DNA from 4 places in the Methylomusa anaerophila genome. Region 3 is predicted to be linked to each of the others. Evidence: riboswitches for the same ligand, from Rfam matches in the RefSeq annotation. Region 3 holds a riboswitch; each other region holds the start of a gene.
What was found. A riboswitch is a leader RNA that binds a small molecule or an ion and turns the genes downstream of it on or off. The one in region 3 is predicted to bind cyclic di-GMP.
Positions count from the first base shown of each region.

Region 1: linked by a shared signal. The riboswitch ahead of MAMMFC1_RS22455 (methyl-accepting chemotaxis protein) and the one ahead of MAMMFC1_RS03980 (PAS domain S-box protein) in region 3 are both predicted to bind cyclic di-GMP.
Region 2: linked by a shared signal. The riboswitch ahead of MAMMFC1_RS13430 (two-partner secretion domain-containing protein) and the one ahead of MAMMFC1_RS03980 (PAS domain S-box protein) in region 3 are both predicted to bind cyclic di-GMP.
Region 4: linked by a shared signal. The riboswitch ahead of MAMMFC1_RS02600 (RraA family protein) and the one ahead of MAMMFC1_RS03980 (PAS domain S-box protein) in region 3 are both predicted to bind cyclic di-GMP.

Region 1 is NZ_AP018449.1:3,573,222-3,577,595, forward strand. Features, by position in the region: gene MAMMFC1_RS16105 (FMN-binding protein) at 1-242, shown strand, start outside; cyclic di-GMP riboswitch class I at 731-823, shown strand; gene MAMMFC1_RS22455 (methyl-accepting chemotaxis protein) at 1,081-3,066, shown strand; gene MAMMFC1_RS16120 (DMT family transporter) at 3,463-4,329, shown strand.
Region 2 is NZ_AP018449.1:2,980,966-2,985,339, forward strand. Features, by position in the region: gene MAMMFC1_RS13420 (vWA domain-containing protein) at 1-904, shown strand, start outside; gene MAMMFC1_RS13425 (amino acid permease) at 1,006-2,454, opposite strand; cyclic di-GMP riboswitch class I at 2,614-2,698, shown strand; gene MAMMFC1_RS13430 (two-partner secretion domain-containing protein) at 2,800-4,374, shown strand, end outside.
Region 3 is NZ_AP018449.1:890,178-894,551, forward strand. Features, by position in the region: gene MAMMFC1_RS03980 (PAS domain S-box protein) at 1-1,317, opposite strand, end outside; cyclic di-GMP riboswitch class I at 1,411-1,498, opposite strand; gene MAMMFC1_RS03985 (RNA-guided endonuclease TnpB family protein) at 1,872-2,996, opposite strand; gene tnpA (IS200/IS605 family transposase) at 2,993-3,394, opposite strand; gene MAMMFC1_RS03995 (serine hydrolase) at 3,546-4,352, shown strand; gene MAMMFC1_RS04000 (peptide ABC transporter substrate-binding protein) at 4,365-4,374, shown strand, end outside.
Region 4 is NZ_AP018449.1:583,475-587,848, reverse strand. Features, by position in the region: gene MAMMFC1_RS02610 (CsxC family protein) at 1-261, opposite strand, end outside; gene MAMMFC1_RS02605 (M48 family metalloprotease) at 1,078-2,154, shown strand; cyclic di-GMP riboswitch class I at 2,336-2,419, shown strand; gene MAMMFC1_RS02600 (RraA family protein) at 2,541-3,527, shown strand; cyclic di-GMP riboswitch class I at 3,694-3,781, shown strand; gene MAMMFC1_RS21255 (hypothetical protein) at 3,762-3,935, shown strand; gene MAMMFC1_RS02595 (RraA family protein) at 3,966-4,374, shown strand, end outside.

The DNA of each region.
Region 1 (4,374 bases), 2.1 Mb from region 3:
ATACGCAGGTTGAGGTAACGATATCCGGCGGCGGGATAACCGCTGTAAAAATATTAAAGGGGGCCTTGGACAAGACAGGAAAGCCCGCCGAATTGACAGGAGGGTTAAGCATAGAGGATTTGTTTGGCAATGTTATTGAAGCGAAAACGCTTCAAGTAGACACTATCAGCGGAGCGACGCTTACATCCAAGGCACATCTGAAAGCATTAGAGAACGCACTGAAGCAAGCGCAAGGAAAATAGGGGAAATAAATGAATCTTATATAGGAGACACGGGGACAAATAAGGGCGCACATCCTGTACCGGCTGCTGCGCCCCTGTTCTTTTATTATAGTCACATAGGATGTCTCCTAAATTGCTCGGGATTCTTAAAACTTTTTTCTGGGAGTTGATATTTCATTTTGAAGAAAGCAGGCAAGTGGCAAGTCGCGGCGGGCCGGATTGCCGAAAATACACGCAAAAAAATCGAAGCGGATACAGGTAAGCCTGTTATTACAAAAAAGAACACTCGGTGAAAATTTCTGTAATTGCAGTAATAGCGGAAACAGCTACCATTAGTGAACTGGCAAAAATGATGCGTATTGATCGTACTACTTTGAACCGTAATATGAAGCCAGCAGTTAGAGGATGGAAGTTAATCTGAAATTTTTTTTAAATATAAATTATTATTTAATAATCGTTAAAGAGGATTTTTGTGGTAAATGTCGAACTATATAAATTAATGTAGAATGTAGAAAAATAGGCAAACTTATCCGAAAGCTAAGGGCGCAAAGCCATGGGTCTAAGGGACGAACTAAGGAGCCTATGATTGCCAGGTTGCGATTGAGCGCATTCAGTCACAACTGGCATTTTTAATTGTTCTTTGGAGAAGTCTTGGGGGGAGCGGATGAAGACGTTTATTTGCCTTGATTATGGATAGTGGTTTTTCGTCGGTTTTACAGAGTAGCCCTGCGGAAAATGCAGTGGCAAAGTCAAAGAAATTCTTCGTTGCGAGGAGGAGAGAAGACCCAAATAATCCGATACCTAAATCTATTTTATTTTTCGTTTAACGCAATAAACGAATTTTTTTTAGGAGGTTTTTATGGGCATTCTAAAATCGCGACTGACTATCCTTATTACCGCCGTTATCGTGATAAGCTTGTTACTTGTTGGCTGCTTAAGTTATATTAATCAACGAGATATTATCTTGGGGGATGAAAAAGAAGTTTTCCAAAAGATAGAGCTTAGTGTTAACCAAAGCATTGCGGAATATCTGCTCCGGTCGTCTTCCGTCGCGTCTTCCATTGCCTATAATCCAGAGGTGGCGCGATTATTAAGTTCTCAGGACCGGGATGGGTTGTTTCAGCTAATGAACCCGATATATATAAAGTTAAAAGAACAGGGCTTGGAGCAGATGCAATTTCATTTATCCCCAGCCAATTCCTTTCTCAGGGTTAACGCACCTGATAAGTTTGGGGACGACCTATCCGGTTTCAGACAAACAGTTGTGGAAGCTAACAAATCGCTTAAGCCGGTAGTCGGCATTGAGGCCGGAGTCACTGGATGGGGTTTTCGGGCCGTTATACCGATTTACTATAATAATGTGCACGCCGGTAGTGTTGAAACGGGTATGAACTTTGACACTCAATTTCTGGAAAAGCAGTTAAAAACGAAATACCCAGGGGAGTATTACCTTTATGCTCTAAACCCCGATGGGTCGGGTAAATTGCTCGCTGCGACTAACCAAGACGATACGTTAGCATTGCCCGTTGGTATTGTACAGAAAATAGTATCCAGCGGGACAATGTCTTATGGCTATAGTGATAACAATGACAAGGCATATGTCGTTGTTCCGGTTAAAGACTATTCCGGCCAGATCAAGGCATTTATAAAAGTAGTTTTAGACCGACAGGAAACACTCAGCCAGTTAAGAAAAAATATGCTGATTACCAGCGTCCTAAGCGTGGGTGTTTTGCTTATTGCCGTGCTATTGATTCTCTTTGTGATGAAACGACAGCTAGTACGGCCAATACAACTGCTATTAGAAAAAATGGAGATAGTGGCAAACGGTGATTTGAGCATTGGCTTCGACCAAAATAAGCGGGGTGACGTTGGGCGTTTGGAAGGTGCAATAAGCAATACGTTATACCACCTTCGCGCCCTGATTGGCCATATACAGCAGGCGGCAACTCAACTTGCTTCTTCCAGTGAGGAATTAACCGCCAGCGCCGATCAGTCAGCCCAGGCTGCTAACCAAGTGGCTACCGTTATTGGCGAAGTGGCGAGTGGGGCGGAAAGACAACTTGAAGCGGTGGATGCGGCCGCCGCAGTCGTTGGGCAGATGTCGGCCAACATCCAGCAGATCGCTGCCAACGCCAACGATGTTGCCAGCGCATCAGCCCAATCCGCTGAAACCGCGCAAGATGGCAGCAAAACTGTTGAGAATGTTATCAAGCAGATGGAAAATATAAAAAATGCCGTTACCCGTTCTTCTGAGGTAGTCACGAAGTTAGGTGAACAGTCTAAGGAAATCGGACAGATAGTTGATACGATTTCCGGTTTAGCCAGTCAGACGAACCTACTGGCCCTCAATGCCGCTATCGAGGCGGCACGGGCTGGCGAACAGGGCAGAGGGTTTGCTGTGGTGGCAGAAGAAGTTCGAAAATTAGCCGAACAGTCGCAAGACGCAGCTAAGCAAATCGGTGACTTGATTGCTATCATACAGCAAGACACAGACAACGCTGTGATTGCGATGAATGAGGGGACAAAGGAGGTTCATATCGGGTCGCAAGTTGTGGTTGATGCCGGTCACGCCTTTAAAGAAATTTTTAAATCGATCAATGCGGTGTCAACTCAGACAAGGGAGATTTCTGCAGCTATTCAGCAAATGGCTAGCGGCAGTCAGCAAATTGTGAATTCCGTTCGGGATATAGATGCCATCAGCAAAGAAACAACTAGTGAAGCTCAAACGGTGTCCGCTGCTACCGAAGAACAGTCAGCGGCCATGGAGGAAATCGCGGCATCCAGCCAGGCCCTCGCAAAAATGACTGAGGACCTAATGCAAGCTGTCAGGAAGTTTAAAATATAAGATATAAGATAAATTATTTACTAAAAATTTGGTGCCAGCCTTTTGGCTGGCACTTCAATATTATTGGCTTTAGCCGATGGAGCGCGTGAATTTTGGCTCCACAATAAACCACCTGCTATGCTAGAATTTGGATATAGTCCGGATTTTGCAATCTATGTTAATAGGCAATGATTGGCATGGAGGTGTTTGGCAAGTAATGGTGAATTATATGAGTACTAATAGTTTTCTTTTGGTAAAGGGTGGAAAAGAAGTGAAATTTCAAGTTGCGGACACTACTCCCATATAAAATATTATCCTGAGTATGTTGCAAATGCGTGGGATGCAGATGCTACGGAGTTCAAATTACTATACTATACCAACTAGAATAAAACTAAAAGATGAAGAAAGGATTAAGCAATGGCAGAAGAACAAAAAAAGGCAGCTTTTTTCCTAGTTTTAACAGCTATTCTTTGGAGTACAGGCGGTGTTTTAATTAAATTAGTGGACTGGCATCCTATGGCACTGGCAGGTGCTCGCAGTATTATTGCAGCTTTAATAATTGGAACGGCTTTTCGTAAGCAAAGACTTTCGTTTTCCAAGCCACAGTGGGCAGGAGCAGCAGCCTATTGCTGCTGTGTCAGTTTATTTGTAATTTCCACTAAGTTAACCACAGCAGCGAACGCTATTTTACTGCAATATACCGCTCCGATTTATGTGGCTCTTTTGAGCGGCTTGCTGCTTGGCGAAAAGACTACTCGCCGCGATTGGCTAACAATTTTTATGGTATTAAGTGGAATGCTTTTTTTCTTTATAGATAAATTAACGACCAGTGGTATGGTGGGAAATATCTGCGCAGTTGCATCGGGAATCGCTTTCGCGCTATTCATTATTTTTATGCGAATGCAAAAAAAAGACTCGCCTTATGGATCAGTTTTGTTAGGTAATTTATTAACTTTTGCACTCAGTCTGTTCTTTTGGTCAGGTAATTCGCTGCAACCCTCTAATTTACTCGGCATCTTACTGCTCGGAGTCTTTCAACTGGGACTCGCGTATGTCCTCTACTCGTATGCCATACGGTATACTACCGCACTGGAAGCTACTTTGATTACGTCGGTTGAGCCTATCTTAAATCCGGTTTGGGTTTTTATATTTCTCGGGGAAATACCCGGCTTCTATTCTCTAATTGGCGGTTTAATCGTACTGGCCACCATCACTTTACGTTACAGTTTAAATTTTAATGCAGTGAAAGAAACTACTCTATTGAATGTCGGGGAGACAAAATAAAATAGGCTGTATCAAGACGAACATCAATAGACACTTTAGACACTT
Region 2 (4,374 bases), 2.1 Mb from region 3:
AGATAAAATAATCAATGCTGTCGACAGTCTGCAGGCGGGTGGTTCGACTGCAGGCGGCGAAGGGATTCAATTAGCCTATAAGATTGCGGAAGAAAACCTTGTCAAGTCCGGCAACAACCGGGTTATTTTGGCTACTGACGGTGATTTTAATGTTGGCGCAACCAGTGAAGGTGAATTGACCAGACTGATTGAAGAACGGCGTAATAAAGGGATTTTTCTTAGTGTGCTTGGATTTGGCATGGGGAATATAAAAGACAACAAAATGGAGGCGTTAGCTGATAAGGGCAATGGCATTTACGCCTATATCGATAATGCCCTGGAAGCAAAAAAAGTTATGGTTGGGCAATTTGCCGGCACGCTTTACACCATTGCCAAAGATGTCAAGCTTCAGGCTGAATTCAACCCGGCCAAAGTTAAATATTACCGTTTAGTGGGCTATGAAAACAGGATTTTGGAAAACAGAGACTTTAATGATGACAAAAAAGATGCCGGCGATTTGGGCGCAGGCCATTCGGTTACTGCGTTTTACGAGGTAATTCCGGCTGATTCAGAGGAAAAAATCGGAACAGCGGACCCGCTGCTTTATCAACGTTCCGAGACCGTGCCAAGCGATGATTTGCTGCAGGTAAAAATCCGCTATAAAAAACCGGCGGCAGATAGCAGTATTTTGTTCACCCAAGGTATCGGCAGCCAGGAAATTACCGGCACTCCAGCGGCGAACTTCCGGTTTGCCGCCGCTGTTGCCGAATATGCCCTGCTTTTGCGTAATTCCGAATTTAAGGGGCAAGCGTCTTACCGGCAGGTGCTGGAATTGGCGAAAAAAGCCAAGGGGACAGACGAAGACGGGTATCGGGCGGAGTTTATCAAGCTGGTGGAAGTTAGCCAACTAATGGATGAAAAGTAGATCTCTATTTGATCCAATTCGAAGGAAACACCCACTTTTATAAATGGGTGTTTCCTTTGTCAGCGCCAAGTGTTTGCAACCAGCCTCAAGGAAGGTTGGCTTTACCTTTTACACCTGTCAGCGGTTTTTTTCTCCGGTTCCTGTTGTCCGGGCTGCAGTTCTTCCGACGTTTCAAACTGCGGTTGCCATAATGGAAGCGCTGAGGGTGTCGTTGGTGACGGGGCCGCCGGCCTGTGGAGAAAACGTGACCGGATGAAGTATGTTCCGGTATAAAGAAGAACCAGCATCACCCCCGCAACCAGACCTGTCCTCTGCCCCGGTACGAGAGGCATGCTGGCGATAATTGCCGTACAACTCACCATCGCCAGCCATGAGGTATAGGGGTATCCCGGCAACTGGCAATGTCCTGCCGGAGGACAGCCATTCAACTTGCGGAATTTGTAGTGGGTAGCCAGGATGACAAGGTAGGAGAAAAGCAGGGAAAACCCGCCGGAACTGATGAGAAAGAGGTATACGGTTTCTGGCAAAACCAATCCAAGAGTCATACCGGCAAGCATGCCGGCGCCGGAAAACAGGATGCCGCGGCGGGGAATGCCGCTTTCATCCTTAATCCAGGCGGGAGCATGCCCGTCTGCCGCCAGCGACCGGATCATGCGTCCCAGACCGAACATGGCCGCCAGCATAGTCGAAAGGATGGCGGTGATCAGCACCACATTCATCGCCGCTCCCGCCCAGGTCAGTCCCCATCTGGTTAAGGCAGCTACCAGGGGACTTGCATGGTCCGTTAGGGCTGCCGTCGGGATTAGCAGCAACAAGGATAAAAAAGCCAGTACATATAACCCCACTAAAGCGGCTACGGTGTAGCGGATGGCCTGCGGGACCGTCCGGGCGGGGTCCCTGGCCTCCGCTGCCGCCAGCCCGATGATTTCGAACCCGGCGAAGGTTAATACCACAATGAGCATACTGCCCGCAATTCCGCCAAGGCCGGCAGGAAACCAGGGTTCTGCCGTCAACACCGAAATACCGATCGGCGGCACGCCGTTGATAAAGCCGCCAACCAGTGCCGCTCCTAAAAGGATAAAGCCAACGATGGACAACACTTTCACCACCGCCAGACCGCTTTCCAGCTTGCTCAACCGGTCGGCGCCAAGCAGGTTCAGCAGCGTGACGGCAATGATAATGGCCGATCCGGCCAGCGCTATTGAAATACCGGGAAGCCAGGTCTTGATAAGAATCGCGGCGGCAGTTGCTTCACTGGACATAGCCAGGACAAGGCCTGTCCAGTAGACCCAGCCGACTACGAATCCCACCCCGGGCCCATAAGCTCTTTGGGCAAAGACCCGGAACGAGCCGGGCGCCGCCTCGGCTACCGTCATTTCCGATAGGGAAAAAAGGATGGCATATATGAGCGCTCCTGCCAGCAGATAGCAAATAATGATGGCCGGCCCCGCAGTTTTGACCGATACAGCCGAGCCAAGGAAAAAAGCGCCGCCGAATACTGTTCCTAATGCCATCATGGTCAATTGCCATGCAGATAATCCTTTGTTCATAAAAGCCTCCCCCCCAATTGAGTTATTGTCCTTCTAAGTATTTGCATGTGGGGGCTTATCATAATATATTTACAAAAATTTTAAAAAATATTAAAAAAAATATTAAAAAATATGGAGGAAAAATGCAATTTTATGTTGAAAATTGCATTTTGTTACAAAGATAATAATAGGCAAACCTATCGAAAGATTGGGACGCAAAACCGTGGATCTAAGGGCTAGTGTCTATGATTGCCAGGTTGCAGTAATATTACGCAACCTGGCAATCTTTTTTGTTGTCATCTTCACTTGTGCCGTCGGAAACGGCGAAAACTGAATTATAAAAGTATTAAGGAGGAAAGAATTTATATGCGGATCCAAAGAAAATTGAAACGTGCCCGGCGAAGCAGTCAAACGGACTTTATGCCTAAAGTCAGCCAAGCTGCCAAGCAGTTTCAGAACGGCAGGCTTACCACCAACCTTCAACCGTATCATTCGCTATGGCTGACAAGGCTCTGCATATCCGTTGCCGCTTTGCTGCTAGGTATCACAAATTATCCCGGCACCATATGGGCCATGCCGGATGGCGGGCAAGTAACAGCAGGCAGCGGGAGCATCAGCCAGACCGGCAACACGATGACTATCAATCAGACTACCCCAAACCTGGTCATCAACTGGAACGGATTTGGTATAAACTGCGGTGAGCGGGTTGCCTTCAGCCAGCCTACCTCTGCCGCCGTTGCCCTTAACAGGGTACTGGGCAACAACCCTACCCAAATATTTGGCCAACTGACTGCTAACGGTAAAGTATTCCTTACCAATCCCAACGGCATTCTCTTTGCCCCGGGATCCCAAATCAACGTTGGCAGTTTGGTAGCAAGCACGCTAAATATTGCCGATCAGGATTTCCTGACGGGGAAATATACCTTTGCCAACAGCAATAACTGTGCCGCCGGTGCAGTTGTAAACCAGGGCCAAATTACTGCCGGTGGCGGCTATATAGCCTTGCTGGCGCCGGAAGTAAGAAACGAAGGAATTATTGTTGCCAAACAAGGCACTGTAGCTCTGGGCGCCGGTCAAAAAATCACGCTTGATACCAAGGGAGACGGAATCATAAGCCTTGCTGTAGACACCGGCGCCGTTAACGCCCAGGTGGCCAACAAACAATACATAAACGCCGCCGGCGGCATGGTTATTATGACCGCTAAAGCCGCAGGCGAACTGGCTGGAACAGTGGTAAACAACGGCGGTTTAATCGAGGCGCGGAGCATATCTGAAAAGAACGGAATTATTAGGCTCGAAGGCGGTTCCACGGGAAGAGCTGCCAATAGCGGCACTCTGGACGCCTCAGGTAAAAATGCGGGCGAAACCGGCGGTACAGTCAAGATATTGGGCGAAACGGTGACTGTCGCCGACGGTGCCGCCATTGACGTATCCGGCGTGAGCGGCGGCGGTACAGTCCTGGTTGGCGGCAATTATCAGGGCCAGGGGACGGAGCAAAACGCCACCGCTACTACGGTGGCAGCTACTGCGACCATTAATGCCGATGCCATCACCGCCGGCAACGGCGGTAAGGTGGTGGTGTGGGCCAATGATACCACCGATTATTACGGCAATATCAGCGCCAAGGGCGGTTCGGTGAGCGGCAACGGCGGCAGCGCCGAAGTGTCGGGCAAGAAAACACTCCTGTACAAGGGCCGCACTGATCTCAGAGCGCCCCAGGGAAAGACCGGCACTCTGCTGCTGGACCCCGGGGAGTACACCATCAGCACCGACGCCACCAGCGGCAATGTGTATAACGCCGATGACCTAAGCAATCAGCTCAATTCCGCCAACATGGTCCTCCAGACCGACGGCACCGGCACCGGTGACATCGCCGTGACCGCTCCGGTGACATGGTCGAGCGGCAATAGTCTCACCCTTAAAGCCAACAACGACATCAAC
Region 3 (4,374 bases):
AAATAGGGTGGCTTGAATATGCTTGTTTTTGGCTAATGACAAAAATTCGGTAATAATGGAATTGGCTCTATCCAGTTCATCGATCATTATTTCTATCGATGAGACATATCGGGAGAGATCTGGTTTTCCTTTCATAAATTGAAGATAGCCGCGCACCGTTGTCATCGGATTACGAATTTCATGGCTAATACTGGCAGCCATTTCGCCAACCAAATTAAGGCGATCCAAGCGGGCCATTTCCTTTTCATAGCGTTTCATTTCGGTAATATCAACTAGCGTTAGAACCAGATGCGGTTCGCCGTTTCTTTCAATCGGCTGCCAACTGCTCAGCGCCATTCGTTCTTCGCCCGACTTTTGGAAAAAGCGTAGACTTTGTGACTTCTCGGCAACCTTTTGGACTGATGCGAGAAAATTTAAGTATTCTGCCTGGCCCATAGCCCGCTCCATTCCAAGTTCAACAACCGTCCGTCCTATTGCTTCCTCACGGTAAAACCCGGTTAGGCGTTCCCAGGCCTCATTCACATCAGCCAAAGTCCCGTCAGAGCTTCGAATAATGGCAATAGCCCCTACATTATTCATGAACAGCGTATGAAACTCCGCTAACGCCTGGAGTTTCTCCCGCTGTGCTTTGCGTTGCTCTTCCACATCGTAGTAGATTCCTATGGCGCCGGTGATTTCGTCGGTTATTGCATCACGGATAGCAATAGCGCTTGCCAGCCATTCCCGCTTCTCTATAACCGCGAACTCCCCGTTAATGACTTCACCGCGTAACGCCCGGACAAGGATAGACCGTTCATAGTCTATACCAATTTTGTCTGTGATAAAATGGAGAGGCTGTCCGATAAATTCCTTGAGCTCATACTTGCCCATACCGATTAACTCACTAACATAGGTAATGACCGCATCGCGGTCAACGACAACAATAGCTGCCGGAGACTTCTCAATGATGCGGCGGAGTATGGACTCCTTCTGGCTAATTTCTTTTTCCGCTTTTTTTAGATCGGTAATATCTTTAGTATCTTTAGTACTCTTAGTACCCTTAGTATCTTTGGTATCTTTAATATAGTTGGCAGTAACATTGTAAAGTTTTAACAGCGGCTTATTTGGCCACAAGGAAAGTGTGAAGGCAACAAGGCCCAGTGCGAAAACAAATATCCATAGCGCTGTGCCTTGTTCTATAGCAAAAACTTCAGCCTTTACAGCATTGGAAGACCCATCTCTTAAAACATGGTTGCTGAGGTAATAATTTGCACTGATTGCAATGGATGATACCACAAATAATATCAGTATGATCTCCATCTGAAGTCTTTTAAACATCTCATTTCTCCCATCCATACCAAAACCAAGTAAGGGCTGAAAGAACGTCTTTATAAAAAAACCAGACAAAAAGGCCTGGTTTACTTTTTTCCGGAAGGCAACCTGGCAGTCATAGACATAATCAACCCTTAGACCCATGGCTTTGCGTCCTTTTTTTTCAAAAAGTTTGCCAAATATGTTATTTTCTCAATTTATTAAATTTTAACACAATTGTAAGATTTCGTCCAGTTTAGATTTTAGCAGACAAGACAAAGGTCGTGGCAGATCGAGTTGTACTTGCGGCGTACTATGCAATCATAGGCAAAAATAAAATTAGTAATTTCTGGATATTTTCTTCATAATATAATTATGTTCCTGATATAATTATGTTCCTGCAACAATTTTACATAGCCTAAATAAAAATTTTAAAACAAAGATTTGGGGATTGTAGAATTTTGTGACATACTCCCGCCGCCTATGCTAACGCTTAGAGGCGGGGCTTCTTGGGACGTACCAGCTAACGCCGGTATAATTACCAAGTTATCCCCGTTTGCCCAACGGTTCTATATTTTTGATTAGGCTATATTGAGTATACGGCAACCTTCATTTTTGATATTGATGGCAGCATTGATGTCACGGTCTAATTCTGCTCCACAATGGCTACAAGTCCAAGCTCTGTCCGCTAATGTCAGCTCTTTGTTTTCATTGCCACAAAAGCTGCACTTCTTACTGGACGGAAACCATTTGTCGATAACGACTAACTGCTTTCCTTGTTCTGCAAGTTTGTACGTCAGAAATGTTTTGAGCATTCCGAAGCCATTATCATTTGTGGATTTTGCCAGATTTAGGCTTTGCGCCATACCTCGCATATTTAACTCTTCGATTGCAATTGCTGTATAGACATTGGCTATCTGTCTGGACAGCTTGTGCAAGAAGTCTTTACGCTGATTGGCTACTTTCTCATGCAATTTGGCTACCTTGCGGCGTTGTTTCTCGCGGTTTTTACCCTCTTTCTTCCGCTTGGACAATTTACGCTGTGCTTTCCTTAGTTTTTCCTCTGCCTTACGGTAGAACTTTGGATAATCAGCATTGTTCGCTTGGCTATCGACAAACAATGATTTTGAAGAATAATCCAGACCTAACACAGTTTCCGGTTTTGGCGTAACAGGTTTTATCTTAGTTTCGTATTCTACCAAAATGGCTATATAATATTTGCCTGTAGGTGTTTTGCTTATTGTTGCAGACTTTATGGCTGCTTGTAGCGGCATTTGCCGATGGAGTTTAATTCTTACATCTTTTAGTTTTGGCAATCGGATTGTTTTATTATCAACAAGCCGGATTGTTCCACCTTGATTATTGGTAGTATAGGACTTTCTACTGTGGTGCTTGCTTTTGAATTTTGGAAAACCTATGATTTTATCGCGAAAGAAATTCTTATAAGCTGTTTGCAGGTTGAGTTGGGCATTAGCAAGTGCCAAACTGTCTACTTCTTTAAGCCACTCAAATTCTTTTTTGAAGTCGGCAGGAAGCAAGTATTTTTGCGCTTTTAGTGCTTCTTTATCGTCCTTGAATTGTTCATATATTTCTTTGCGGTTAGCCAGCATTTTGTTATAGACAAAGCGCACGCAGCCGAATGTTTTATTAATAAGATTCTTCTGTTCCGGGTCAGGATATAGGCGGTACTTGTAAGCCTTGTTCATATCTTTTCCCCTTGGCTTTCAATATAATGTTTGACGACTTCGATTGGCGCACCGCCTGTAGTTAGCATACAAAAGCTTCTTGACCAGAAATATTCTTTGCATAGGTATTTTTTGATAACAGGATATTCTTTTTTGATAAGACGGGAAGATGCACTTTTGTAGGCATTGATGAATTTGGATAATTCGCTGTTGGGCTGTGCCTTGAACAAAATATGTACATGGTCTTCCTCATGATTCCACTCTTGCAAAGCGATGTTGTATTTTGGTGCAATATACTCAAATATTTCTTTGAGCCGTGCAGAGTTTGTATCATCAATCACTTTTCGGCGATATTTTATAACCAAAACGAGGTGGTAGTACATCAAGAATACTGAATGATTGTTATTATCTAATTCCATGGGATTCACCGCCATATATATCTATACTACTGATTATATCATGACGATTATTGTATAACAATACAAAAAACGAGAGGCGGCAATTCATCCCCCATCTTCGCTCTCGCTATCGCGAGCAAGGAAAGCTAAGAGGGGGGACTTCTTGGCGCACGTGGTTAAATGGAGCGAATTTATGGAAATATTGCACCGAAACATTGAAAGGATCTTAACAGCATATACCGGCCGCTGGGGAATGGTAATCGTAAATCAATCCACCGGGGCCAGATTGGAACTAAACCCGGAAATGGTGTTTCCCGCCGCCAGCATGATAAAAGTTCCCATCATGTACGAAATTATGCGTCAGGCTGCCGCCGGTACCATTTCGTTGGATGATTCCCTAACTGTAACCAGTTGTTTCCGAACAGGCGGCGCCGGTATTCTAAAAGAGTTGCGCCCGGGTCTGACGCTGACTGTGCGGGAGCTTGTCACGCTGATGATTATCCTCAGCGACAATACAGCTACCAATATGCTGATTGACCTCGCCGGTATGGAGGCAATAAACAAAACGATAACCGGTCTTGGTTTAAAGTCAACGGTGCTGCGACGCCGGATGATGGATTTTGACGCAGCCCTGGCCGGCAAAGAGAACTATACCTCGGCAGCAGATTTGGCGCTCATGTTTGCAAATATTTATCATAGCCGGGGACTGCCGGAATCTTACGGCGCGCTGATGATGGATATCCTGACCCGGCAACAAATCCGGGATAAGCTACCCTTTTACCTGCCCGCCAAAACGGTAATGGCTCACAAAACGGGAACTTTGACAGGAGTGGAGCATGATGCCGGCATACTTTTTTTGCCGGGCGGTCCATATATAATTTGCGTTCTGACCGGCGACCTTGCAGCCAATCAGCAGGGAATTCAGCTGGTAGCCTCTATTGGCAAAGTTATCTATGAATATTTTCACAAGGAGAAATAAGGAGGAATCATGATGCGGTACA
Region 4 (4,374 bases), 310 kb from region 3:
GCTTTTTTTTATGCGTTTAATTTCTAAGGCAGGTTCCTCCAACCGAATCGTCGATTCCACAGGGATTTGTATAAAGACTTCTTTCAATTCAACAGGAACCTTAATGGATCTTATACCGTTTTTATATATTGTGGGTATCTCTTCATTATGGCACTCCTGCAAGGTTTTGGTTTCCAGGACCTTAGCTTTACGACCTGGTTCTATACGTGGCAGCTCAGGGACTACTATACCATCTCGTGGCATGGAAAAATCTCGTAACATAAAAAAATTTCCTCCTTTTGTAGTTTTGGTAATTAACCCTAATATAGTGTATGTTGAAAGTGGAAGTATGGTTACATAAGTAATTGGTTAACTTCGCTTTTAATGGAAAGTGTCAAAGCTCATACTCCGGCATGATAAACAGCCGGCAACAGCCAAGCTGGAAAGTTATGTATAATGAAGTACAGAGCGAAATCAGTTAAGTTAAATCAAGAAAAATTTATTGATTATAACAAATTTCGGAATTTGTTATAATTATTTTATGAAGTTGTTACCAAATTGTAACAAAAAGCATGTACTCTATAGTTAGAGTTTTTCTTATATGTTTATGCTTATTAGTCCATTAGTCACAGAGATTCTAGAGAAGCAAACACTTCTCTATTTACATAGATTGTCCCCTCATTATAAACACTTTATCTCTGCCCTGTAACTTGTGTTGCCGGGCATCCTTTTTTATTGTCTGCTTTCGGCTGAAGGATTTATGCCGTGATTTTATCTTGAAATTTTTATTACAGGAAGGGGCGGAAAAACCGATGATTAGACATATGTTCTATGGTGTTGGGATACTGGCAATTTTGGCGGTGATCTCAGTGGGATTCTTTTTACATACCTATTTTATGTTACAATATATGTAATACAATAATTACAATTATTTATAAAATTTTGTTAAAATCATTAATCATAACGATCTGTCCATGGGAAACCGGGATTCCGTTGCTTTGTGGTAAAGAAGGAATATAGTGGCCATTTATAGAATATTAGAACTAATAGGCAGGGAATGGGAGTGTCCTAGACGTTAATACACCTGGAGGTGGAGAGGTGCAAAACCAGCTAGGGAAAAAAATATTGGTTATTTTCCTGATTGGTTTCATCCTGATGGTGCCGGTATTTGCCGGTAGCACCAGAGGGGCAGCGGCAGCTACCTTTACCCAAGAATTATTATATGGCGCTGTGGCTTTTTCGTATATTAGCTGGCAATTGAATGACCTTAATGATAAACGCCAAGCCGATATGCTTAAACAGACCCAAAGTAAAACCGGAGTTTATAAAGATGAACAAGCAAATGGGTATGTACATAATATAGCCGACCGGTTAATGTCCAACGGACTGATTAAGGACCATTATGAAGTATACATAACCCCTGCTAAAGAGTTCAACGCTTTTTGTACACTGGGACGGGTAATTGCCGTTAACAAAGGCACGGTTGATTTACTGGATGAAGATGAACTTGCGTCTGTGCTTGGGCATGAAATGAGTCACGGGGAACATAAAGACCCTGTTGAGGGCACAAAAAAGATACTAGGACTCAGCCTGGTGGTGGATTTATATACGCAGAACAACCCGAATCGGACCAGCGAAGTTCTTGGTGTTGTTGCAGGGAACTACGTCGCTAATGAGGTAATTACGATGAAAGAGGAGTGGAACGCAGATAATTCAGGGTTTAACAATGCTGTTGCCGCCGGCTTCAACCCAGGCGGCCCAGCTGCATCTATGGTCAAGCTTCGCGCCCAGGCTGGCGAGTTATGGCATGAAGGACTAAGTAAAGTTATTAATCCGAATAATCACCCGAAGACATCGGATCGCATTAATAATTTTGCAAAACGCCTTACGGATTATAGTAAAGGGCACATTACGGTTAAAAACGACCAGACGGTTCAAATTGACAACCAAGATGTTGTAACGCCAGTTAAGACCAATAGATATTTGGCTGAAGAGAGAGCATACTTAATAGCCGGTAATCTCGCCAAGTTATATCACAATAATTCTCTAAACACCGCCTATGTCGGCGATGATGGTGCGGTTTATATCGATGGGCAGCTGATTATGACTCCTGTCGATAATGATGTCGCGGGCTATGAACTGGCCGACAGAATCAATGCCATTACCGGCAAATGAATCAGTGTACAAAAAAAGTAATCAGGCAATTTTGCCTGCTTACTTTTTTTGATACGAGCAATTCGCTGTTTGTGTTAACTGTAAATTAAATTATTGTTAAATTACTTGAATTAAATTAAAAAAGTGTTACAGTGGAATTGCGGTTGACAAATTAAATCATTATACTTCAAATTATGACAATTTTATATAGTGGCAAACTTATCGAAAGATAAGGACGCAAAGCTATGGGTCTAAAGGAAAAGCCTATGATCGCCAGGTTGCCGTTTGGTATTACGGCCAAACGCCTCATAAACCAGCTGTGGGGCTGGTTTTATTTCGTTGAGAGACTTAGAAAGAATTGTTTTTGTGTAACTGGGTAATAACTGATTTGAATGGAGTGGTTAATTATGGCAAGAATAGGATTGCGTATTTTCTCGCAGATAAATCGACCGCCAAAAGCTTTAATTGACAGTTTTGCAGGAATACCGGCGGCCTATATAGCAGACAACCTGAACCATACGTCGTGCATGGATGCCAAAATTCGCCCAGTCAACGACATTCCCTTACTTGGACCGGCTTTTACCGTTAAGTTACGCCCAGGCGATAATCTTATGCTTCACAAGGCGCTTGATATTGCCCAGCCTGGCGATATTGTGGTAGTTGATGCCCAAGGTGACCTGACTAACTCGGTTATGGGAGAATTGATGGTTTTGTGGGCCAAGCAAAGAGGTATCGGGGGTTTCATTATTGACGGTGCTATTCGTGATATAGGAGCACTGAAAAAAACGGATATGCCTATCTATGCGGCAGGAGTCACCCCGGCCGGGCCTTATAAAGATGCACCCGGCGAAATTAATGTTCCCGTCGATTGTGGGGGAGTACTTGTTCATCCCGGCGATATCTTGGTCGGGGATGAAGACGGCATTGTCGTCATTAACCCATGTCATGCCCCAAATTTGTTAGAAAAGTCCTTAGCTAAATCCTGTGCCGAGAGAAAAGCAAAGGGAGACATAGCCAGCATGGCCTGGGACCGCACGTGGCTTGATCAAGCTCTTAAAGAACGGGGCGTTATAATTGAAAATCGAAATTTTCCCCGAACTAATGTTCATGCGCCGGTGAAAATCATAGTGAATGAAACAGATCATCATATTGATGCCCTCGCGATTAATATCAGTATGGATGGAATATTGCTGCAAGCTGAGCAGCAATTGGAGCCCGATTTATCAATCCGGCTGTGTTTGCCCGAGGAGTTAGGAAACATTGATGTCGCAGCAAAAGTCACCTGGCAACAAGGCAATAACATTGGCTGCAGGTTTGTGGACCTGTCTGAGGATAATACGCGGGCCATATTTGATCTTGTTTTATATTTACATTTGCAGCGAAATCCAGGCTAAGCCTGTTCCCGTACAGGTTCCTCGGAGTCCTGTTAAGTCATACGAACTATGTCGAATAAAAATGATAATTGTAGAATTTAGTATTGCAAATTCAGATTATTATGTTATAATATATTATATTATATTATATTATATTATGTTATAATAACATTAATTTTGTTGACAATTTTAAAGTGGGCAAACTTATCGAAAGGTAAGGACGCAAAGCCGTGGGTCTAAAGGGAAAAAATACCTATGATTGCCAGGCTGCCGTTTGGTGTTAACGGCCAAACGCCTCATAAACCAGCTATGGGGCTGGTTTTATTTGTTTTTGTGTTAATTATACCGGGGCAAGGATATAAACTAGCACATGAATTACCTTCGCTAAAAAACATAAAGGGTGAGGCTAATCAAATGTTAAAAAAATAGATAGATTAATTAAAGGGAAGGAGTTTTGAAATGCAGTGGAAAGTATTACAAAAAAAAATACTGGACTACATTCAGGCTAACGAGATGAGTACAACGGAAGTGGCCGATGCCATGTATAAAACCGGAGAGTTAGATCCCAAACTGCAGGTTTTATTGCCTGGAAGCAGAGTAGTCGGCGTCATCCACTATATTCCTGCCTTTAACGGTTCGAATTACCATGTACATAATTATGCCCGCAATACGCCAAAAGACAGTGTAGTGTGTATTGATGCGCTTAATTGCGACGGGAAAGCAATTTTTGGTGACCTTGTAGCCAAATATTTATTTTCGTATCATCAAGTCCGAGGAATCGTCGTCAGAGGGTTGATTCGCGATGTTCAGCAACTAATCAAAGAAAAATATCCCATTTGGTCTTATGGCCGGTCGCCAATCGGTTGTA